Regions from separate parts of the Halomonas sp. NyZ770 genome, predicted to be linked through region 4. Evidence: predicted binding sites of a transcription regulator. Region 4 holds the regulator's gene; each other region holds the start of a gene.
What was found. The regulator sigma-54, encoded in region 4, starts transcription at its own class of promoters, with help from an activator protein. The targets are predictions, from matches to a motif close to TGGCACNNNNNTTGCTNT.
Positions count from the first base shown of each region.

Region 1 (5,894 bases), 2.0 Mb from region 4:
GTCTCCATCATGGTGCCCTGCAACGAGGAAGCCTGGGCGTATATCCTGCCGTTGGTGGAAGCCACCGGTGCGGACGGCATCGAACTCAACCTGGGCTGCCCCCACGGCATGCCGGAGCGCGGCATGGGCGCAGCAGTAGGCCAAAACCCCGACCTGATCGAAAAAGTCACCTACTGGTGCAAAAAGCACTACTCCAAGCCGGTCATCGTCAAGCTCACCCCCAACATCACCGATATACGCGTGGGCGCCCAGGCGGCACTGCGAGGCGGCGCGGATGCAGTCTCGCTGATCAACACCATCAACTCCATTACCAGCATCGATCTGGACAACATGGTCGCCAAACCCACCGTGGGCCATCAGAGCACCCACGGCGGCTACTGCGGCAGCGCGGTGAAACCCATCGCACTAAACATGGTGGCAGAAATTGCCCGAGACCCCGCCACGCCCACGCTGCCCATTTCCGGTATTGGCGGAATTTCTACCTGGCGGGATGCGGCGGAATTCATCGCACTCGGCGCAGGCAGCGTGCAGGTGTGCACCGCTGCCATGCTCAATGGCTTCCGGATCGTGGAGGAAATGAAAGATGGCCTCTCCCGCTGGATGGCGGAAAAAGGCTACGACTCCATCGAAGCGTTTTCCCGCAAGGCGGTGCCGCAAACCACCGACTGGAAACACCTGGACATCAACTTCAAGACCATCGCCCATATCGACCAGGACCTGTGCATCGAGTGTGGCCGCTGCTATATCGCCTGCGAGGACACCTCTCACCAGTCGATTGCCAAGCTCACCGAGCAGGACGGCGCGCGCCGCTACGAGGTCATCGAAGACGAGTGCGTGGGCTGCAACCTGTGCCAGATCACCTGCCCGGTGGAAAACTGCATCACCATGGTGCCTCAGGAAACCGGCAAGCCCTTCCTCGCCTGGGATAACGACCCGCGCAACCCCTTCCGCGTCGCCTCTTAGTCGCCTGGTTGCTTGATCACCATGCGCCACCACGACCGCCTCTACGGAGGCGGTCGCATTTTCTGCAACGTGCCGTTCCCCTTTCAACACGCGACAACGCCGCTGCTTGCTGCGATGATGAGAAATTATTGCATATAGCTATATTTCTCAAATAACAGCTGTGTTTCTCAAAGCTGTGTTCCTCAAAAAAGGGCCTCTCATGAAAGTAACCGCCATCACCACTGCACTACTGCTGACCAGCGCCGCCGCGAGCGCCGACCAGCGCATTGCCACGTTTGATCTAGGCAGCCTGGATACACTGGACGCCCTGGGAGTGAGTGAACAGGTGGTGGGCGTGCCCAAAGCCAGCTTACCAAGCTACCTCGAGCAGTATGCCGCCGACCGCTACACCGACATCGGCGGCCTGCGCTCCCCCGACATGGAGGCACTGGCAGAGGCCAACCCGACGCTGGTCGTACACACCGGCCGCCAGGCAGAGTGGGCCGACGCGCTGGGCGAAATCGCCCCGCTATTCGATGCCAGCGTGGCCGATGAGGCGTATCTTGACTCCGTCGAGCGCAACGTGCGTGAACTGGCTCGCCAACTGGCGGTGGAAAACGCAGCCGAAGAGGCCCTGCAGACGCTGAATAGCGAGATCGAGCGCCAGCGGGAAGCACTGCAGGACGCCCCGACGACGCTGGTGGTCACCCATAATGGCGGCAACCTGATGCTCAATCAGCATCCGGTGGTTCATGAAGTATTGGGCATTGCTGCCCTGGAGATGCCCGAGAGCGTCACCCCCGAAGTACGCGGCGAACGCACCTTTACGCCGCTTTCCGCTGACGCCATTGCCGAGATCGCCCCTGAGATCGTGCTGGTGATCGATCGCAGTGCTGCCATTGGCAACGAGCCCGCAGACGCCGAGCAGCTTCGCCAGCAGTGGGCGGAAGCAGGCACGGACGCCCACCTGGTAATGCTCACCCCTGCGCTCTGGTACCTCTCTGGCGGCGGCCTGCAGAGCCTGGCCCTGCAAATCGAGGAAGTGGCCAGCGCGCTCAACTAGGCTCTGTCTGAATAGTCGGCTTGCTGCTTGACCATACAGATGCAAAACACAGAGCCCCGCCACCGGTTGACGGTGGCGGGGCTCTGTGGCTCATGGATATAACGTCAGCCTATTAAAACGCTTCCCACTCCTGTTCGACACTGGCGGCCGCTTTGGGCTTCGCCTTCCCCGTAAGCTGAGGGCGCTGCAGCTCGCCGCGGCGCGGCGGGGTAGCCAGCGCGGGCTGACGGCGCTCGCTCCCCTGCTCCAGGCGGAATGCCGCCACCACGCCCTCCAACCGCTCGGCCTGCTCCTCCAGCGAACTGGCCGCCGCAGACGCTTCTTGCACCAGCGCCGCGTTCTGCTGGGTGACCTCATCCATCTGGGCGATGGCCTGATTGACCTGCTCGATGCCCGCGCTCTGCTCCTGGGAGGCTGCCGATATTTCATCCTTGACTGCACCCTCAAAAGGAAGGGGATTCCCAATTCACCGAGAACAGGACACGGAGACTGACCCCATGCCGCTTACATTCTCTCCAAGGGCTAACACCGCCAGCCCGGCGGCTTTAATGACCAACGTGAACGTCAGACTTGTTTTTATCGAGATATTTGCCAGTAATCGCTTCATGCCCCCCCCTGCCGACAAATCGCCGTTTTCCAGTCAATTAGGGAAACGTCTTTTCTTTAATATAGTGCTCGCTACGCAAGCCTCAATGTGTGGCTGGCATTCTAGGCAAGGTAACCAATGAGACAATAGAGTTCACATTGTTTGACGTTATAGATAACTTGCTAACAACTCTGCTTCTTTTTCGTGCAGCTTTGCTAAAACTGCACCATTTCTACGCTGCAGCGCACCATACCCACTCCCTTTAACCACAAGCTGGCCCTATCCTACTTCTGACTAACCTTTTGAAAAGCTGATGTTTCGCAAAAATGACTCAGCCATTTGGCATGTTAGCTGCACAAGGCAAGGGGATAGCGAACTGGGCCAACGTGGGCCTGGCGATAAAAAAGACGATCAACAGACAACGGCGTCTGCAATAGCTCCTCAACCGGGGCTGATTGCAGGCGCCGTTTTTGTCTCCAAAGGGCAGGAACCGTGTCATGCGCAAAAAAATCTCTTCGTCCCACTCACCGGAACGTCGCCACTTTCTCAAAAGCTCCGCCGCCGTGGTGGGAGGCTCTGCCGTGCTCAGCAGCCTGCCCATGAGCTGGGCTTTTGCCAACGGCGCTTTGGAAACTACGTCGGCCAAACTCGGCTTCATTGCGCTGACGGATGCAGCGCCGCTGTTCGTGGCCGATGAAAAAGGATTTTTTGCCAAGCACGGCATGACCGACGTGGAGGTCCTCAAGCAGTCTTCCTGGGGTACCACCCGAGACAATCTGGTGCTGGGCTCCCAACGTAACGGGATCGATGGCGCACACATCCTGACGCCAATGCCTTACCTGATCGCCAGCGGTGCCATGACCCCCAACAACATTCCCGTGCCGATGAGCATTCTGGCGCGCCTCAATCTCAACGGGCAGTGCATCTCGGTGGGCGATGAGTACGCCGACCTCAAGGTTGCGCTGGATACCCGTGAGTTTGCCCAGGCCCTGGCGGAAAAGCGCAGTGGAGGCAGCGAAGTCAGCGCTGCCATGACCTTCCCCGGCGGCACCCACGACATGTGGATTCGCTACTGGATGGCCGCCGGGGGCATCGACCCCAACCGCGACATCTCCACCATTACCATCCCGCCGGCCCAGATGGTGGCCAACATGCGGGTGGGCAGTATGGACACCTTCTGCGTGTGCGAGCCCTGGAACCAGCAGTTGATCAACCAGGGCATCGGCTACACCGCCAATACCACCGGCGAGCTGTGGAACGATCACCCGGAAAAAGCCTTCGCCATGCGCAGCGACTACGTCGAAGCCCACCCCAACGCCACCAAAGCGCTGCTAATGGCCATCATGGAAGCGCAAATGTGGTGCGAAGACCCGGCCAACCACGAGGAGATGGCCCAGATCTGCTCACGCCGCCGCTGGATTCATGCGCCTTATGCCGACCTCATCGACCGTATTCAGGGCAACTTCGATTACGGCACCGGGCGCGTCGTGGAAAACCATCCGCACATGATGCGCTACTGGGACAAGCACGCCTCCTACCCCTTCAAGAGCCACGACCTGTGGTTCCTGACCGAGAACAAGCGCTGGGGCTACTTGCCGCAGGACTTCGACAGCGCGGCCTTGATCGAGCAGGTCAACCGCGAAGACCTGTGGCGAGAAGCCGCTCACGCCCTCGGCGTGGCCTCGGCAGACATTCCGGACTCCACCTCTCGCGGCGTCGAAACGCTGTTCGACGGCAAGGTCTTCGACCCGGAAAACCCGCAAGCCTACCTCGATAGCCTGGAGATCAAGGCGCTGGCCTGAGCCAGGCAGCCTGGGAGAACCTCATGACGACTTCATCAAGAGCCAATACGCTATCTACCCCCATGCCAGGCGTGCACCCTGTGCTGCTACGCCTGCGCGATACCCTGGTCAAGAACGTGCTGCCGCCGGTGGTCGTGCTGGCCATTCTGATCGGCCTGTGGGAAGCGCTGTGCTCCCATCCTGGCGCGGCGCTGCCGCCGCCCTCGCAGGTGCTCAACGATACCTGGGAGCTGATCATTCATCCCTTCTACGACTACGGCGGCAACGACAAGGGCATGGGCTGGCAGATTCTGGCCAGCCTGGAACGCGTGGCCTATGGCTACCTGCTGGCGGTGGTGGTAGGTATCAGCCTGGGCGTGCTGGTGGGCCAATCGACCTGGGCCCTGCGTGGCCTCGACCCGGTGTTTCAGGTGCTGCGCACCGTGCCTCCGCTGGCCTGGCTGCCGATTTCACTGGCCGGGTTTCAGGACAGCACTCCTTCGGCCATTTTCGTGATTTTCATCACCGCCATCTGGCCCATCATCATCAACACCTCGGTGGGGGTGCGTAATATCCCCGAGGATTACCGCAACGTGGCCCGCGTGATTCGCCTCAACGGCATGGAGTATTTCACCCGTATCATGCTGCCCGCCGCCGCACCCTATATCTTCTCGGGCCTGCGCATTGGGGTAGGGCTTTCCTGGCTGGCCATCGTGGCCGCCGAGATGCTGATTGGCGGCGTGGGCATCGGCTTTTTCATCTGGGACGCCTGGAATGCCTCCATGCTCAGCGACATCGTGCTGGCACTCATCTATGTGGGTATCGTGGGCTTCATTCTTGACCGCATCGTGGCCTTCATCGGCCAGTGCGTGACCCGTGGCACCACCCAAAGCTAACCCAGGAGATTGGATCATGGCTTCACACTATTTAAGCGTCGAGCAGGTGGACATGACCTTTGCCACCAAAGGTGCCACTACCAACGTGCTCAAGGAGATCGACCTGGGCGTCGCCAAGGGTGAGTACATCTCGATCATTGGCCATTCGGGCTGCGGCAAGTCGACCCTGCTCAACATCATCGCCGGACTCACCTCCTCGACCTCTGGCGCGGTCATCTTGGATGGCAAGGAGGTCAATGCGCCAGGCCCCGACCGCAGCGTGGTCTTCCAAAACCACTCGTTACTGCCTTGGCTCACAGTGTACGAGAACGTGGCGCTGGCGGTGAACAAGACCTTTGCCCGCCGCAAGACCAAGGCCGAACGCCACGCCTGGATTCTCAAGAATCTGGACATGGTCGGTATGTCCCATGCCCTCGACAAACGCCCGTCGGAGATTTCCGGCGGCATGAAGCAGCGGGTAGGGATCGCCCGCGCTCTGGCCATGGAGCCCAAGGTACTGCTGCTGGATGAGCCGTTTGGCGCCCTGGATGCGCTGACACGCGCCCACCTGCAAGAAGAGGTGATGCGCATTCAGGACGAGCTGGGGAATACCGTCATCATGATCACCCACGATGTGGATGAGGCCG
Region 1 is NZ_CP085143.1:3,505,160-3,511,053, forward strand. It holds gene preA (NAD-dependent dihydropyrimidine dehydrogenase subunit PreA) at 1-963, shown strand, start outside; gene LG409_RS16175 (ABC transporter substrate-binding protein) at 1,163-2,005, shown strand; partial or broken gene LG409_RS16180 (methyl-accepting chemotaxis protein) at 2,118-2,441, opposite strand; gene LG409_RS16185 (CmpA/NrtA family ABC transporter substrate-binding protein) at 3,089-4,393, shown strand; gene ntrB (nitrate ABC transporter permease) at 4,417-5,268, shown strand; gene LG409_RS16195 (ABC transporter ATP-binding protein) at 5,285-5,894, shown strand, end outside.
Region 1: LG409_RS16185 (CmpA/NrtA family ABC transporter substrate-binding protein) is a predicted target of sigma-54. The motif match lies at 2,932-2,949, and genes of this name have one in related genera.

Region 2 (5,894 bases), 1.7 Mb from region 4:
GTTGATAAAGGCGGCGTTAACGCCTGTGGCCGGTGTGTAGCCTGCGTTCCAGATACTGGCTGTAGCGCGACATGCTGAAACAGAAGATCCAGAACATGAAGGCCGCAAAGACATAGCCTTCCAGCGAGAAGCCCAGCCAGCGCGAGTCGGCCAGTGCCGCTTGCACGATCCCCAGCAGATCGAATAGTCCGATGATCATGACCAGGGTCGTGTCCTTGAACAACGAAATGAACGTGTTCACAATACCAGGAATCATCATTTTCAGAGCCTGGGGCAGTACGATCAGACCCATGCGCTTCCAGTAGGTCATGCCGAGGGCGGCGGCGGCTTCTTCCTGGCCTTTGGGAATGGCCTGCAAACCACCGCGAATGACTTCGGCCATGTAGGCGCTCTGGAACAGCGTCAGGCCGATCAGGGCGCGCACGAGACGGTCCACGCTGACCCCGGTAGGCATGAACAGTGGCAGCATCACCGAGGCCATGAACAGCACCGTGATCAGCGGCACACCACGCCAGAACTCGATAAAGACGACGCAGAAGCTCTTGACGATGGGCATGTTCGAACGCCGCCCCAGGGCCAGCACGATACCAATCGGCAGCGCACCTACCATGCCCACGGTGGCCAGCAGCAGGGTCAGCATCAGGCCGCCCCAGCGATGGGTCGGCACACGCGGCAGGTCGAAATAGCCGCCGTGCAGCAGCACGTAGGCGATCACGGGGAAGCCGACCAGCGCAAACACGGCCACCCAGCGCTTGAAGGGCAGGCGTGGAATCGCCAGCCAGGCAATCAGGGTGAAGAACCCGGCAAAGACGATATTGGCACGCCAGATTTCCGAGCGCGGGTACAAGCCGTAGATGAACTGGGTGAAGCGTGCGTTGATGAACACCCAGCAGGCGCCTTCCCGGGAGCAGTCTTCGCGGGAGGTGCCTACCCAGTCGGCGTTGATGAACGCCCATTGCACCGTGGGAACCACGAGCAGGTAGAGAATATACAGGCCGATCAGCGTAAAGATCGTGTTGATCGGGCCGTTGAACAGGTTGCTGCGTAGCCATGCCACAGGGCCCACGGAGTTGCCGGGCGCTGGCCTTGGCTCGATCATCGTTTGGTTATGAATCATTTGAGTGTCCTCGCCAACGGCCTAGCGTTCAACCAGCGCCACACGGGCGTTGAACCAGTTCATGAACATGGAGACCAGCAGACTGATGGTCAGATAAACCGCCATGGTCATGGCAATGACCTCGATGGCTTGGCCTGTCTGGTTCAGCGTGGTGCCCGCAAAGACCGAAACGAGGTCCGGATAGCCAATGGCGGTGGCCAGCGACGAGTTCTTGATCAGGTTGAGGTACTGGCTGGTGAGCGGGGGGATGATGACCCGCAGTGCCTGCGGAATGACCACCAGACGCAGCACCAGGTTACGCGGCAGGCTCAGCGCTTGTGCGGCCTCGGTTTGGCCATGGGAAATGGCCTGAATACCGGAGCGCACGATTTCAGCAATGAACGCTGCCGTATAAATCGAGAGCGCGAACCACAGTGCCAGGAACTCGGGAATGACAGTGATACCACCGCGGAAGTTGAAACCGCGCAGCTCGGGGACATCCCAGGTGATCGGCACGCCGGTGGCAAACATCACTAGCAGGGGCAGGCCGAATATCATCGCGAAGGAGATCCAGTAGGCTGGCAGGCGCTTCCCCGTGGCCTCTTGGCGGCGCTTGTTCCAGATCACCAGTGCAATGCTGGCGATGATCGCCGCAATGAAGGTGGCCGGAATCAGCCCGAACCCGGACTCGAATAACGGTTCGGGAAGATACAGGCCGCGCACGTTGAGAAAGATGACCTCACCGAACGCCAGGCTGTCACGGGCGCTGGGCAGCGTCCGCAATACGGCAAAGTACCAGAAGAAAATCTGCAGCAGCAGCGGGATGTTACGGAAGGTTTCGATATACGCCGTGGCCAGTCGTGCGATCAGCCAGTTGGGCGACAAACGGGCAATCCCGACGATGAAACCGATGATGGTGGCGGCAATGACCCCCAGTGCGCCCACCAGCAGAGTATTCAGCAGGCCCACGAAGAAGGTGCGGCCATAGGTGCTTTGGGAGGAGTAGTCGATCAGACTTTGAACGATCCCGAAGCCTGCGGTGTTGTTAAGAAAACCGAACCCGGTAGTGATCCCGCGAGAGGATAGGTTGTCTTGAACATTACCGACGATATAGAACAGAAACGCAATAACGGCAGCAATGAGTAAAAACTGAAAGATCAGCGCACGCTTTGCGCGATCTCGCCAGAACGGAGGCTTTTGGCCAACGGGGCGAGCGTTAGGTCTTACGGACATGGATGGCGTCTCCGCTACACGGAAGGTCAATCAAATGGCCCGCCGATACCCTTGAGTGTTGATGGCAAGGGCCGGCGGGCCGGGGTCAAGCGAGACGCTTAGCGAATCGGCGGTGCGTACTGGAAGCCACCCTGGTTCCACAGAGCGTTGACGCCCCGTTCGATTTCCAGCGGTGAATCCATGCCGACGTTACGTTCGAAGCTTTCTGCGTAGTTACCTACCTGGCTCAGGATGTTGTAGGCCCACTCGGCATCCAGACCCATGCCTTCACCGTAGTTGCCGTCCTGACCCAGCAGGCGAGCCACGTCCGGGTTATCGGAATCGCGCATCTCTTCGGCGTTTTCGCTGGTCACGCCGTACTCTTCACCGTTGATCATGGCGAACAGAGACCACTTGACGATGTTGAACCACAGGTCGTCACCCTGACGTACCACGGGGCCCAGCGGCTCCTTGGAGATGACGTCGGGCAGGATCATGGCAGCAGACGGGTCGTCCAGCTGAATACGCAGTGCGGCCAGCTGAGAGGTGTCAGAGGTCAGAACGTCACAGCGTCCCGCCTGGAAGCCACCCACGGTTTGCTCGGATGTATCGAAAACGATGGGATCGAATTCCATGCCGTTGGCGCGGAAGTAGTCAGCCAGGTTCAGCTCGGTGGTGGTGCCGGACTGGATACAGATCGCAGCGCCATCCAGCTCGGAGGCGTTGGAGATGCCCAGGTCGGTAGAGACCATGAAGCCTTGGCCGTCGTAGAAGTTCACGCCAGTGAAGTTCAGGCCCAGCGTGGTGTCACGGGTGGTGGTCCAGGTGGTGTTACGTGACAGGATATCGACTTCGCCAGACTGCAGCGCGGTAAAGCGCTCGACGGCGTTCAGGGAAATGTAGTTAACGGCGTCCGCATCGCCCAATACGGCGGCAGCCACGGCACGACATACGTCAACATCAAGACCTTGCCACTCGCCGCTATCGTCCGGCGCGGAAAAACCTGGCAAGCCATCACTAACGCCACACTGTACGGCACCGCGAGAGCGAGTTTCTTCTAATGTGTTCGCCTGCGCGGTAGCGATACCGGCCAGCGTAATTGCACCCGCAGAGGCAAGCAGTACCAGGTGTTTCTTGTTAACCATGTGTGTTCCCCTTCCTCGATTTAATGATGTTATGCATGTCGATGCATGCCTAAAAGCTAGCAAGGAAGGTGCCAAAAAAGATATGTCGGCAAATTCAGCGGTTTTCAACGTAAAATCAGCGAATTTATCGAAAGTATTGGTGCGAAAAAGAGTGCCAGCGACTACGCGATGCTCTGTTTTGGTGCGTAGCCGCTGGCGCGGGGAGAAAACTGCTGACGTTCGCCGATCAGCGAATCGGCGGTGCGTACTGTATACCGCCGTTATTCCATAGCCCGTTGAGGCCTCTAGCTATGTTGAAGTCCGACCCTGAGCCGACATTGCGGTCATAAACGTCGGCGTAATTACCCACCTGCTTGACGACCTGGTAGGCCCAGTCGGCGCTGATGCCCATGGGGCTGCCGAAATCTCCATCCTGGCCCAGCAGGCGCTGCACGTCAGGGTTGTCGCTGTCGAGCTGCTCGTCCACGTTTGCCTGGGTGACTTCCAGCTCTTCGGCATTGAGCATGGCAAACAGCGTCCATTTGACGATATTGAACCACTGGTCGTCGCCCTGGCGCACGGCCGGGCCCAGCGGCTCCTTGGAGATGATCTCGGGCAGCACCACGGCCATGTCGGGGTCGGCCAGCTGCATCCGCTGGGCATAGAGCTGTGAGGCATCGGAGCTCAGCACGTCGCAGCGGCCTGCTTCGAACCCGGCAATCGACTGCTCGGGAGAGTCGAAGACCACGGCATCGTAGGTCATGCCGTGGATTCTGAAGTAGTCGGACAGGTTCAGTTCGCTGGTGGTGCCCGACTGGGTGCATACCGCGGCGCCGTCCAGCTCCTTGGCACTCTGTACGTTCAGGTCGCTGGCGACCATGAAGGCCTGGCCGTCGTAATAGCTGACGCCGGTAAAGTGCATGCCCAGTGTGGTATCGCGGCTGGAGGTCCAGGTGGTGGTGCGCGACAGGACATCCACTTCACCGGACTGAAGGGCCGTGAAGCGCTCCACGGAGTCCAGCGGCACGAAGTCCACCTTGTTGGCATCGCCTAGCGCGGCGGCGGCAATGGCACGGCAGATGTCGGTATCCAGGCCCCGGTATTGGTCGTCGTCATCCAGTGACGAGAAACCGGGCTGGGCGGCATTCACGCCGCAACGCAGGCTATCGCGATTCTGGACGGTGTCCAGCGTGCTGGCCATGGCGATGGCCGGTGCCAACAGGCTGGCCCCTACTCCCAACCAACGAACACTCTTCATGTGTTATTCCTTGACGTCGAAGCGCGCCGATCAGCGCGCATAAAAAAAGCCGAGCAGCGCCCGGCTTTTCCACTAACGGTGCCCGCTCTCACGCAAAGGCTTTGCGCATGAAGGGGGGCAGCGCCAGGGCTCCACGATGGGCCTCTGCTGTGTAGTACTGTAGCGGCATTTCGTGGCTGGCGGCAGCTTCTTCGCGGAAGCTTTCAACGCTGGTGCCTTTACCTGCCAACGTCACGCTCCACCAGCCAGAGGGGTAGACCGGTTGGGGGAAGGGCAAAGTGACCACGCTGTCGAAGCCCGCTTCGCGCATGTCGTTGCGTAGTTCGCGAATGATCGAACCGCTATGGTAAAGCGGCGACTCGCTCTGCTGCACCATCACTCCGCCACTTTTCAGAATACGGTGGCAGCGTTTCAGGAAGTCGGTCTTGAACAGGCCTTCGGCCGGGCCGACCGGGTCGGTGGAGTCGATGATCAGCAGGTCGATACTCTCGTCGGCCGCGTCGTCCACCCACTTCACGCCGTCGGCAAACAGCAGCTCGGCGCGGGGGTCGCCGTTGGCTTCCACGAGTTCGGGGAAAAAGCGCTCGGCGGCCTTGGTGACTTCCTCGTCGATATCGATCTGGGTGACCTTCTCGACGCCCGGATGGCGCAGCACTTCTTTCAAGGTGCCGCAGTCGCCGCCACCAATGATAACCACGCGCTTGGGGTCCTGATGGGTGAACAGCGCCGGGTGGGCGATCATTTCGTGATACAGGAAGTTGTCGCGGTCGGTGAGCATCACGCAGCCGTCCAGCACCATCAGGTTGCCGTAGGTTTCGGTGGCGTACACTTCCAGGTGCTGGTAGGGGCTTTGCACATCCAGCAGTTTTTCAGAAACTTTCAGCGAGAAAGCGCTGCCGTGGCTATCAAAGACTTCGGTAAACCACTGGTCGTCGCGTAGGTCGCTCATTGCTTGGCTCCTGGGCATGAGTCGTTCGATTGAGTCGGAATGCCCTGATGGTACTGCGGGCTCAAGTCGTGCAGCGCCTCCATGAAGGCGGTGACATGATCAGGGTTGGTGAACTGGCTGATGCCATGGCCCAGATTGAAAACGTGGCCAGGGCCGTGGCCGTAGCTCTCCAGTACGCGAGCCACTTCCGCACGAATGGCCGAAGGGCGCGCAAACAGCACGTTGGGGTCCAGATTGCCCTGCAGGGCCACCTTG
Region 2 is NZ_CP085143.1:3,824,003-3,829,896, reverse strand. It holds gene LG409_RS17625 (amino acid ABC transporter permease) at 17-1,117, opposite strand; gene LG409_RS17620 (amino acid ABC transporter permease) at 1,139-2,329, opposite strand; gene LG409_RS17615 (amino acid ABC transporter substrate-binding protein) at 2,428-3,453, opposite strand; gene LG409_RS17610 (amino acid ABC transporter substrate-binding protein) at 3,680-4,690, opposite strand; gene speE (polyamine aminopropyltransferase) at 4,779-5,639, opposite strand; gene hemE (uroporphyrinogen decarboxylase) at 5,636-5,894, opposite strand, start outside.
Region 2: LG409_RS17615 (amino acid ABC transporter substrate-binding protein) is a predicted target of sigma-54. The motif match lies at 3,510-3,527, and genes of this name have one in related genera.

Region 3 (5,894 bases), 1.7 Mb from region 4:
ATTGGCCACCATGGCGTGGAATATCAAGCGGATGCACCGGTTGACGGCGGGCTGAGGGCTCGCCGCGCCCAACCGGCCAGCAGGCAAGGCGTCAGAACCGCCTTGCAGAAGCTGAGGGGCAGGTTAAGAGCCACACAACAGCACCAACACCAACACCAACACAGGGGGGGGTGAAGAACCCACGCCTCAGCTCATCCATTAACCTCAAGTCCGACAGACTGCTAGAGGCATTCAGCACGGAAGCTTCGCCGGGAACGTTCTCATTTTTGGCCTTCGGGTGCTTGAACGTGTCGGCGAATCCTGGGCAGTGACGAACGAGCTTTTGAACGACACCTTCAGCGTGCCGCACATTAGACAGCACTTGGCGCAACCAGTGTTCAAAGCTGTTTTGGTGATCCAACGTAAACACTAAACCTTTGTAGGACGGAGGTTTTGACCCTTCCTCTCTACCGCCTTTTCTGGGTTTTGGAGGGCGTCGCTGGGGTTCCATGAGATAAAGCGCTTGACCTAACACATGCACCTTGATGACAAGTGCCCCGCGAAGAACCTTGGTTTGAGTATCCATATAGACCCAATTGGCCACGGACGTTTTTACCTCATCGTCTGTGCCGAAGGGTTCCAGGCTAATTAATCGAGGATCAGGGGACGTGCTGAAGCCGTCTTCAAAGGTAAACCAGCTAACGCTATGAATCGCTGTAGGCCTACCAGTGTCAGGCCCGGCAAGCCATTCGCCAGATGTACTTCGACATGAACCGCCGGTGCTTCCAACCCCACGCCTGCCCGCGTGGCCACAATCGCTAATGTCATGGCGCTCCCTCGCAACGTCTCTCAATTGGCTCACTCAGTTTAATGAGTCTGCTCGTTGGCTAAGCCTACTTTATTTCAAGCGTTGAGCGCTACTGAGCGGCCAGCGAGTAAAGCGTTAATGTGCCCCCTGGGCGTTCAATGCGCTGGTCAGTTCGCGGGCAAAGCGCTGGGCGGAGGGCAGGGCGCCAAAGCTCCAGACTGGCGGCAGGCGCAGCAGATGACCATGTTGAACGCTCGGCAATTGCTGCCACAGGCCGCTCTTTTCCAACTGCGTTTCCACCCCTGCGGGGAGCGGGTCAACGATGACCAGGGTGGCGTCGGGGTAGCGTGCCAGCGCTTCGATACCGACCAAGGCGAAGCCCCAGGCGTTGGTGGGCTCATCCCAGGCGTTGGGCAGCGCCAGCTGTTCCAATACGGCGTTGTAGAGGCTGTTCTCGCCAAAAACCCGCACATGCCGAGCATCCATGAACTGCACCATCAGCAATGGAGATGCGTTGCCGGGCGGGTAGCGCAGCTCGCGCATCAGCTGCTGGGTGTTCTCGATCAGCGCCTCGGCTTCTGCGTTGCGTTCGGTCAACTCGCCCAACTGGCGGGTGAGGGTCTGCATTTCCTGCCACGTATCGGTGCCTGGCGAGTAAAGGGCGAAAGTGCCCACCGGCGCGATGCGCTCCAACCGAGGAATCAGCCCGGTAAACATGGGCGAGAGCAGGGTTTGCTCAGGGGGCGATTGGGACAGCAGCTCGAAGTTGGGCTGGGTGCGTAGGCCAAGGTCGCTGACGTGCTCCGGGATACGCGGCTCGCCTACCCAATCGTGATATCCCGGCTGTTGCGCGATACCGCTGACCGGAGCGCCAATCGCCAGCAGCGTTTCGGCGATGGTCCAGTCGATGGTGGCCCACTGGGCGTGGCTGGCAGTGCTGAACAGCAAGGCTGCCGCGAGCAAGCAGCTGCGGGCCAGGGTCGGGAGTCGGGGGATGCAGCGCATGAAGTGGGCACCTGACAATAAGCGCTTTATTTAAACGATTCTGTTTATCAATTGCAAATGGAAACAGCGGAGGTCGCACAAGTCGTCAGCGCGAGACGCCCCAGGGGCGTAATTGCTCCAACATGGTGCATGAGGTGGCTTTCGCCATGCCTTCGCGCGTTTGATGCGTCACAAAGTGAGCCGTAAGGGGTCAGGCGGATAAGCGCGCTGGGTGCCTATCCAAGGCCACCCAGCGTTGCCTCAGCTTGGGTTGCCGGGGGTGGGCTTGCCTTGCTCGGCAGGCTCAACGGGGGCTGGCGGTACTTCGGCTTCCATGGGAGTGGTCTGCGCGGCGCTGGCCGCTTCCACCGTGGCTTCCAGGCTGGCCACCTGACGCTCCAGCGCTTCGACACGCGCGCGCGTGCGCTGAAGCACATCCATCAAGATATCAAAGTCTTCTCGTGATACCAGCTCCAGGCGGTCGAAGGCGCCTCGTACCACTTGCTGCACGCCTTTCTGAATGTCTTCCGGGGCCTGGGAAGCATTCTGTAAACGGTCGCCTATCTGCTGGGCTAAACGGCTGATGCGATCCTGGGGCGTCATGGCTCTCTCCTTAAACGGTGGCGCATAAATGTGGATAGCTTACCTGTAAGGATACGCAACCCTTTGCCAAACCGCATGCCCCGCGTGCGTTTTCTCCTGCAATGTGCGCATGCATCAAAAAAGAGCGCGCCGCTTTTGTTGGTGATCGTTTTTAGTGCATGGGCGGGTGTGAATGGATGCGTAGTCGCCTTGCCAGTGGCTGTAAAGCGCACTTTTGAAACCTTAAGGGTATGAATTTCAATGAGAAAAAATCCAGTGGCACGGTATGAGCATTAGCAGGGCAAGCACTAAATTCGGGCGGCCACGCCGCTCTCCACCGAGTGGGACTGAACCAGCAGGGGAGATCCGGGATGAAACTCATCACCGCTATCATCAAGCCTTTCAAGCTTGACGACGTTCGTGAAGCACTCGCCGACAACGGCGTGCAGGGGATTACGGTTACTGAGGTCAAGGGATTTGGTCGCCAGAAAGGCCACACCGAGCTGTATCGCGGTGCCGAGTACGTAGTGGACTTTCTGCCCAAGGTGAAAGTGGAAGTGGCCGTGGACGATGCGCGTCTGGAGAGCGTGCTGGATGCCATCTGCAGCGCTGCCAACAGCGGCAAGATCGGTGACGGCAAAGTGTTCGTGACGCCGCTGGAAGATGTCATTCGTATTCGTACCGGAGAGCGCGGCGCCGACGCGGTATAGGCCTGCCCACACAACGACGACCCACTACGTATAACTTCTCTTGGATCACGGGGAACACCTGATGAACGAGCTTACAGAATTGAGCTATGCGCTCGATACGTTTTACTTCCTGATTTGCGGCGTACTGGTCATGTGGATGGCCGCTGGCTTCTCGATGCTCGAGGCCGGTATGGTACGTTCCAAGAACACCGCTGAAATTCTGACCAAGAACATTGCGCTGTTTGCCATTGCCTGCACCATGTACCTGCTGGTGGGCTACTACATCATGTACTCCAGCGGCGAAGGCGGTTTCCTGCCTAGCCTTGGGTTCCTGATCGGTACCGAGAACAGCGTCGATGCGGTGCTGGCCGGTGGTGAAGATGCACCTTACTACTCCATGCGTTCGGACTTCTTCTTCCAGGTCGTGTTCGTCGCAACGGCGATGTCGATCGTGTCGGGTGCCGTGGCCGAGCGTATGAAGCTGTGGGCCTTCCTGGCCTTCGCGGTGGTCATGACCGCCTTCATCTACCCGGTGTCTGGCTACTGGACCTGGGGCGGTGGCTGGCTGGATGGCGTTGGCTATTCTGACTATGCGGGCTCGGGTATCGTCCACATGGCCGGTGCAGCAGCAGCGTTGGCGGGTGTGCTGGTACTGGGCCCCCGTAAGGGCAAGTATGGCAAGGACGGTTCTATCCACGCGATTCCGGGCGCCAACATGCCGCTGGCCACGCTGGGTACCTTCATCCTGTGGATGGGCTGGTTCGGTTTCAACGGTGGTTCCGAGCTGAAAATGTCGGATGCCGTGTCGGCCAACAACGTTGCTCAAGTGTTCGTGAATACCAATGCGGCGGCGGCGGGTGGCGTGATTGCAGCCCTGGTGCTGGCCAAACTGTGGTTCCGCAAGGCGGACCTGACCATGGCGCTGAACGGTGCGCTGGCAGGCCTGGTCGCCATTACCGCAGACCCGCTGTCGCCTTCTGCGCTGGGTGCCGCCTTGATTGGTGCCATCGGTGGCCTGATCGTGGTCGCTGCCATCGTCACGCTGGACAAGCTGAAGCTGGATGACCCTGTGGGTGCTATCTCGGTTCACGGTGTCGTGGGTATCTGGGGTGTGCTGGCCGTGCCGCTGAACAATGGCGATGCGTCCTTCGGTGCACAGCTGATCGGTATCGTGGGCATCTTCGGCTGGGTGTTCCTGGCGAGCCTGGTGGTGTGGCTGGTGCTGAAAGCGGTCATGGGTATCCGTGTCAGCGAAGAAGAAGAGTACGAAGGCGTCGATATCGCAGAGTGTGGCCTGGAAGCCTACCCCGAGTTTGGCGTCAAGAAATAAGCGCCGTGCCATAGCAAGCGGCACTGCTACTCAAGGCCTCCCTCGTGGGAGGCCTTTTGCCGTAGGGAACGGGTCAGGCTTGCCCGCATGTACGTGCCAGGCACAAGGGCTTTTTATTCTCTGGGCTGGCGGGTGTATGCTAGGTGCAATGGGCGTGAGGGACATCGACATCGCGCCGCCGTGTTTCCGGTCAAGACAACCGTTGCATAACCAGAGGATGTGGTCATGAAATTAATCTCAGCCATTATCAAGCCGTTCAAGCTTGATGACGTACGCGAGTCGCTTTCCGATATCGGCGTGCAGGGTATTACGGTGACGGAAGTGAAAGGCTTTGGTCGCCAGAAAGGCCACACAGAGCTGTATCGTGGGGCGGAATACGTGGTGGATTTCCTGCCCAAGGTGAAGCTGGAAGTGGCCGTGGACGACGATATGGCCGAGCAGGTCATCGATGCGATCACCCAGGTGGCCAATACGGGCAAGATCGGCGATGGCAAGATCTTCGTGATGCCGTTGGAGCAGGTGATTCGTATCCGTACCGGCGAAACCGGCAAAGACGCTGTGTAACGGTCAAGGGTAAGTCGTGAAGGGCAAGCGTGAAGAGCCAGTCGCGCCGAGTAGACAAAGCCCCTGTGGATAACATCCACAGGGGCTTTTTGCAGGGCTTGACAAGATGAGGGTGGCACAGGCTATGCGCTATTCTTCAGCCTTCACCCCCAGGCTTACTTCTCTACGAAGGCGCGTTCGATGACGTAGTCGCCTGGTTCGCCCATGCGCGGGGAGATGTTCAGCCCCAGTTCATCCAGCAGCGCGCTGGTGTCGTCCAGCATGGCGGGGCTACCGCAGATCATGGCGCGGTCCTGGCGCGGGTCGATGGGCGGCAGGCCGGTGTCGGCAAACAGCTTGCCGCTGCGAATGTGGTCGGTCAGGCGGCCCATGGTGTGGAACTCTTCACGGGTGACCGTGGGGTAGTACACCAGCTTTTCGGCGACTTCTTCACCCAGGTACTCGTGGGCGGGCAATTCCTTGGTGATGAAGTCGGCGTAGGCCAGCTCGGAGACTTCACGCACGCCGTGAATGAGTACGACCTTCTCGAAACGCTCGTAGACTTCCGGGTCCTGGATCAGGCTCATGAACGGCGCCAGGCCCGTGCCGGTGGAGAGCATGTACAGGTTACGTCCGGGCAGCAGGTCGTCGCATACCAGCGTGCCGGTCGGCTTGCGGCTGACCATGATCTGGTCGCCCACCTTCAGGTGCTGCAAACGTGAGGTCAGCGGGCCATCGGGCACCTTGATACTGAAGAACTCGAGATGATCTTCGTAGTTGGGGCTGGCGATGGAGTAGGCACGCATCAGGGGTTTGCCCGCCACTTCCAGGCCGATCATCACGAATTGGCCGTTCTTGAAGCGCAGGCTGCGCTCACGTGTCGTGCGGAAGCTGAACAGCGTGTCGTTCCAGTGGTGAACGCTTAGCACTTCTTCCAGGGCAAACTTGCTCATGCTGACTCCTTTGTGGCTGCGTGGCC
Region 3 is NZ_CP085143.1:3,838,931-3,844,824, reverse strand. It holds gene LG409_RS17720 (IS1182 family transposase) at 1-55, shown strand, start outside; gene LG409_RS17715 (hypothetical protein) at 92-565, opposite strand; partial or broken gene LG409_RS18755 (ATP-binding protein) at 697-807, opposite strand; gene LG409_RS17705 (ABC transporter substrate-binding protein) at 923-1,792, opposite strand; gene LG409_RS17700 (accessory factor UbiK family protein) at 2,033-2,374, opposite strand; gene LG409_RS17695 (P-II family nitrogen regulator) at 2,725-3,063, shown strand; gene LG409_RS17690 (ammonium transporter) at 3,125-4,372, shown strand; gene glnK (P-II family nitrogen regulator) at 4,598-4,936, shown strand; gene LG409_RS17680 (ferredoxin--NADP reductase) at 5,092-5,868, opposite strand.
Region 3: LG409_RS17695 (P-II family nitrogen regulator) is a predicted target of sigma-54. The motif match lies at 2,631-2,648, and genes of this name have one in related genera.

Region 4 (5,894 bases):
TTGGCGGGCGGGGCGTTATATCGTGAAGCATCGTTCTTGTGTGATCGCCTGGGCAGCCCGCTTTTCCCGGAGTGGATGGGGCTGGAGGAGCGCCCCATGGAAGTCGGCGCCACGGCCAGCTCGCCCTTCGACGCCGAGGGTGTGCAGACCCGAGATAACCGTTTCATCGAGCAGGGCAGGATCGCCAGCTACATGCTGTCTGCCTACAGCGCGCGTCGCCTGGGTATGCAGTCGACGGGGAACGCTGGCGGAGCGCGTAACCTGCGTCTGTTGGCCCCGCTGACACCGCGTCACGAGCTGTTGCAGCAGATGGGGCGGGGTATTTGGGTCACCGAGCTGATGGGGCAGGGGGTCAATGCTGTGACGGGTGACTACTCTCGCGGTGCGGCCGGTTTCTGGGTGGAGAATGGCGAGGTACAGTACCCCATCGAAGAGTTCACCATTGCCAGCAATCTCAACACCATGTTCGCTGGCCTGATGGGGATTGGCGATGATACCGATACGCGTGGCAGCATTCATACCGGCAGCTGGCTGGTGGACGCCATGACGGTGGCGGGCAGCTGACGAGGGTTACTGATCCTCGTCGAAGCGGGCGTCGAACAGGGCCTGGATGGCATCGAGGGCCTGGTCGGCGTCTTCACCTTCTGCGGTAATGGTGAGTGACGTACCGCAGGGGGCCGCCAGCATCAGCAGCGACATGATGTTGGCCGCATCGGCCTTTTGCTGCTGTTTGTACACGTGAATGCGGGCTGAAAACTGCTGGCCGCACTTGACCAGTTTGGTGGCGGCGCGGGCATGAAGGCCGCGTTGGTTGGTCAGCGTTAAGGTTCTTTCAGGCACTCTGGTTCCTTTTTGCCGAGTGATATCAGGGCGACGTCGTGTCGCTGGGAGGGGTGGAAGAAGCGGCATCGACGGTAGCGGGTAATTCGCTCAGCGTGTACTGCAAGCCCAATTCCCGGTGTCTGAGCTGAATAGCGCCAGTGCGCTTGACCAGCGATTGCGCCAGTTGCTCGACCATGTAGACAGAGCGATGCTGTCCGCCGGTACAGCCAATGGCCACGGTCATATAGCTGCGTTGACTGCTTTGGTAAGCAGGTAGCCATTTCTCCAGCCAGGCATGAATATCGTCACGCATGTCATCGACGATGGTGTAGCCGCTCAAGAAGGCCTTGATGTTGGCGTCGCGTCCGGTGAACTGCCGCAAGCTGGGGTCCCAGTAGGGGTTGGGCAGGCAGCGCACGTCGAACACGATATCGGCATCCATGGGTACGCCCCGTTTGTAGCCGAAAGATTCGAACGTCAGGGTCAACTGGTCACGCCGCTGATGAGCAACCTGATCGGTGATGCGGCGGCGTAGGTCGTGTACCGAAAGACGCGACGTGTCGATCAGCAGGTCAGCCAGGTCCCGAATCTCGAGCAGGGTTTCTTCTTCCTTGTTGATGGCCTCTTCCAGGGTCATGTCGCTATCGCGCGTCAGCGGGTGGCGCCGACGGGTGGCCGAGTAGCGCTCCAGCAGAATGCGAGCGTCCGTGGTCAGGTAGATGACCTGAAAACGGATCTGACGCTGGCGTAGTTCTTCCAGCAGAGCAGGCAACTGTTCCAGTGCAGTAGGCAAGTTGCGCGCATCGATGCTGACGGCCAAATGAGTACGCCCCCCCTGTTGACGCAGTTCATCGACCAGCGAGCCCAGCAGCATGGCAGGCAGGTTGTCGATGGCGTAATAGCCAAGATCTTCCAGCGCCTGTAGGGCGATGGACTTACCGGACCCTGAACGGCCGCTAATGATCACCAGCTGCATAGCGCATCTCTCTTGGCTTGAGAAGGAATAGGGGGTTACCGACGGCCTTGCTGCCCGGCAAAGGCTGCGCTAGGCAGCCTGCTCGCGAATCTTATCGGTCAACAGCGTCAGCAGTTCACGCTGGCTGCTGACATTGCGCAATTGCTGGCGTGTGGCTGCGTCGTTCATGATCGTGGCGACCTGACCCAATAGCGCCAAATGCGTATCATCGGCTTCTTCGGGTACCAGCAGCACGAACACCAGATCGACGGGGTCACCATCGATGGCATCGAAGTCGACGGGTTCGGCCAGCTTGAGAAAACCGGCAATGGGCGTGCTGCAGTGAGGACTGCGTGCGTGGGGAATGGCCACGCCATTGCCGATGCCGGTACTGCCCAGCCGTTCACGGCCAATCAATCGACTGAAGACTTCCTGGCTATCCAGGCTGGGCGTGTTTTGAGCGATAAAGGTGCTGAAAAACTCCAGCACCCTTTTTTTGCTGCCCCCGGGCACGTCGTACAGCACGCGCTCCGGGGGGAGAATGGTTTCCAACGTCATCGGGTTAACGCACGCCAGCGCCTTGGGCGCGGGCTTGTGCTTTTTCCTTGTGTTTTACGAGCTGACGGTCGATTTTGTCCGCCAGGGCGTCAATGGCTGCGTACATGTCGTTGTCCAGCGCTTCGGCATGAAGGTCGGCTCCTGCTGCGTGCAGGGTGCAGGCGGCTTGCTGGCGCTCCTTTTCAACAGATAAGGTGACCTGGACGGTCGTGATGTTGTCGTAGTGACGTTCAACGCGTTCCAGCTTTTCGTTTACGTAGTCACGCAAGGCGTCAGTCAGTTCAACGTGATGACCAGTGATGTTTACTTGCATTGACGTGCTCCTTATCCATCGGACTGTACTTCGATTGTAACCCTTTTTGGGCCATTGCAAAGCCCTCGTCGAGAGTTTGTTGGGCGAGAGCGTTTAACTAGCGTAAACGACGGCGCTCACTCGACGAAGGTATACCCATCGACTCACGGTACTTGGCCACGGTGCGGCGGGCCACGGTAATGCCGCCCGCTTCCAGCAGGGTGACCAGACGGCTGTCGGAGAGTGGCTTGCCCGGAGGCTCGTCCTGAATCAGTTTCTTGATGCGTGCTCGAATGGCCGTGCTGGAATGGCTGTCGCCACCTTCCTGGCCGCTGACTTGGCTGGAGAAGAAGTACTTGAGCTCGAACACCCCGCGCGGGGTATGAATGTATTTCTGGGTAGTGACCCGCGAGATGGTCGATTCATGCATCTCCACCGCTTCGGCGATATCGGCCAGAATCAGCGGTTTCATGGCTTCTTCGCCATGCTCCAGAAAGCCGATCTGCCGAGCAATGATCTCGCGCCCCACGCGCAGCAGGGTGTCGTTGCGGCTCGAAAGGCTTTTGATCAGCCAGCGAGCCTCCTGGAGATGCTCTTTCAGAAACTGGTTGTCCTGGCTCTTGTCGGCGCGTTTGATCAGGCTGGCGTAGTCGGGCTGAATACGCAGTCGAGGCAGCGCTTCCGGGTTGAGTTCCAGGTGCCAGCCCTCGTGATCGTGGCGTACCACCAGATCTGGCGTGACATAGCTGTCGTCGGTGATGCCGTAGGCGCTTCCAGGCCTGGGGTCAAGGCTGCGGATTAAACGGATGACATCGTCCAACTGCTCGTCGTCGAGGCTCAGGCGTCGCTTCAGCAAGCGCATGTCGTCCTTGCCAAGGGCTTCGAGAAACTGGCGTACCAGGCGTTTGGCAGGCATCAGCAGCGGGGTGTCTTCGGGCAGCGAGGCCAGCTGCAGCATCAAGCACTCCCGCAGGTCACGGGCAAATACTCCGGTGGGTTCGAACTGCTGAAGGCGCAGCAGGGTGTTTTCGACCTCGCGCTGGCTCAGGCCGTCGTGGCCTTGTGCCTTGAGCCCCTCGCGAATGTCGTTGAGAGGCTGGGTCAGGTAGCCGTTGGCATCCAGCGCATCGATGAGGCTTTCGGCGATGGCATGTTCACGGGAGGAGAAGTCGGTCATGGCCAATTGCCAAAGCAGGTGACCGTGCAGGCTCTGCCCCGCCGCCTGACGCTCGAAGTCCGGGCCTTCGCTGCTGCCGCCCATGCTCCCCATGTCCTGGTACGTGTCGGACCAGTCGCTGTCTACGGAAAGCTCGCTGGGGATGCTGTCTGCCCACTCGGCTTCCTGAGGCTCGCTGACGGCCTGTTCGCCAAACTCATCTTCCTGCTCGAGCATGGGGTTGGCATCCAGCGCCTGCTGAATTTCTTGACGAAGGTCCAGCGTCGATAGCTGAAGCAGCGCAATGGCCTGCTGCAGCTGAGGTGTCATGGTCAGCTGTGTGCCGATGCGCAGTTGAAGAGAAGCTTTCATGACCATCTGAGAACCACTCGTTAATCAGAAAGCTCCACCCTAGAGCGAGTCTCCGTTTGGTGCAAGTGCAATAAGCATGCCACTAAATAAAATGTCTTCGTGGGCCATTGTTTAAAGCCGGAAGTCGGCGCCCAGATAGACGTCGCGTACCTTCTGGTTATTGAGGATTTCCTGGGGGTTTCCACTGGCGATGATGTGTCCGTCGCCAACAATGTAGGCAATATCGCAGATATCCAGAGTTTCACGCACGTTGTGGTCGGTGATGAGGACGCCAATATGACGCTTCTTGAGGGCGCGTATGATCGATTTGATATCGCCCACGGAAATGGGGTCGACGCCGGCAAATGGTTCATCCAGCAGAATGAAGGCAGGTTCGGTGGCCAGCGAGCGGGCGATCTCCACCCGCCGCCGCTCGCCGCCCGAGAGGCTCATGCCCAGGTTGTCGCGAATGTGGGTGATGTGAAAATCTTCCAGCAGAGATTCGAGCTTGGCTTCTCGGCTGCTGCGGTCGAGCTCACGACGCGTTTCCAGAATGGCCATGATATTGTCGGCCACCGACAGTTTGCGAAAGATCGATGCTTCCTGAGGCAGGTAGCCGATGCCTGCCAGGGCACGTTCATGCATCGGCGCCCGGGTCAGGTCGAGATCGTCGATGCCCACTTTGCCAGCATCGGCCTTCACCAGGCCGACGATCATGTAGAACGAGGTGGTCTTGCCTGCGCCGTTGGGGCCTAGCAGGCCAACGACACTGCCTTGGGCAATTTCCAGGTTGATATCCTTGACCACGCGGCGGCGCTTGTAACTCTTGGCCAGATGCTGTGCATGGAGCGTCTTGACCGCTGCAGTGTCGGGGCTGATGGCTGTCACGAGGGGCTCTCTCTATTGCTCGGGCTGTAAGGTCATGCGGATGCGTTGCGGTGCGCTGCCGCTGACATCGGAGCGTGCTTGGACCACCCCGCGGTCGATGAAGTATTCGAGCCGTCCACCCTGGAAGCGATCCCCTTGCTGGGTCAGTTCGGCCTGGTCGATCAGCTCTACACGCCGCTCGGACACATGGTAGACGATGCGCCGCGCCCAGCCTTCCATGGGCGTCGTCTGGTCTTCCAGCTGGTTGCGCAGGTAGGCACGCTCGCCCGTGGCGACGGCCCGGGAGAGCTCGCCCGCCTCGTTGCGATGAATTTCGACACGCTCTCCGCGCAGCTGCATTTCACCTTGGCGAATGTCGACGTTGCCGGTATAGACCGCCGTGCCCGCACGTTGGTCCAGGTCCAGGCGGTCGGCTTCCACTTCAACGGGGGCCTGTTGTTGAGCGGCGGCAGGCAGTACGCCTACCACCATGGGAACGGCAAGGGCGAACAGTGCCGTACGAAGCAGGGCGTTCATGGCGACTCCTGAGAAGATTGGGGGGCGGGCGGATGCACGCCGCGCACGTTATCGATCAAACTGACACGGCTGTCGTCCAGCCAGACATCCATGCGTGAGGCTTCGATGCGTTGAGGTGGCTGCTGCAGTATCACAGGGGTGTCGCTCCAGGCATGACGCTCCAGTCCATCATAGTGCAGCAGGTCGGTATCCAGCTGCCAGCCTTCGTCCGGCGCCAGCAGGCGTGCGGATCCGGCCAGGGTCAGCGCCTGGGAGTCCATGTTCAAGGTGCCGGTGTCGGCAATGGCCAGCCATTCACGCTGCTCGCTGTCGAACAGGGTGGCGCGTGGTGACGTGACGTGGGTCATGGCCGCCTG
Region 4 is NZ_CP085143.1:1,529,559-1,535,452, forward strand. It holds gene pmbA (metalloprotease PmbA) at 1-564, shown strand, start outside; gene LG409_RS06945 (HPr family phosphocarrier protein) at 571-840, opposite strand; gene rapZ (RNase adapter RapZ) at 866-1,798, opposite strand; gene ptsN (PTS IIA-like nitrogen regulatory protein PtsN) at 1,868-2,335, opposite strand; gene hpf (ribosome hibernation-promoting factor, HPF/YfiA family) at 2,340-2,648, opposite strand; gene LG409_RS06965 (RNA polymerase factor sigma-54) at 2,746-4,161, opposite strand; gene lptB (LPS export ABC transporter ATP-binding protein) at 4,267-5,013, opposite strand; gene lptA (lipopolysaccharide transport periplasmic protein LptA) at 5,035-5,538, opposite strand; gene lptC (LPS export ABC transporter periplasmic protein LptC) at 5,535-5,894, opposite strand, start outside.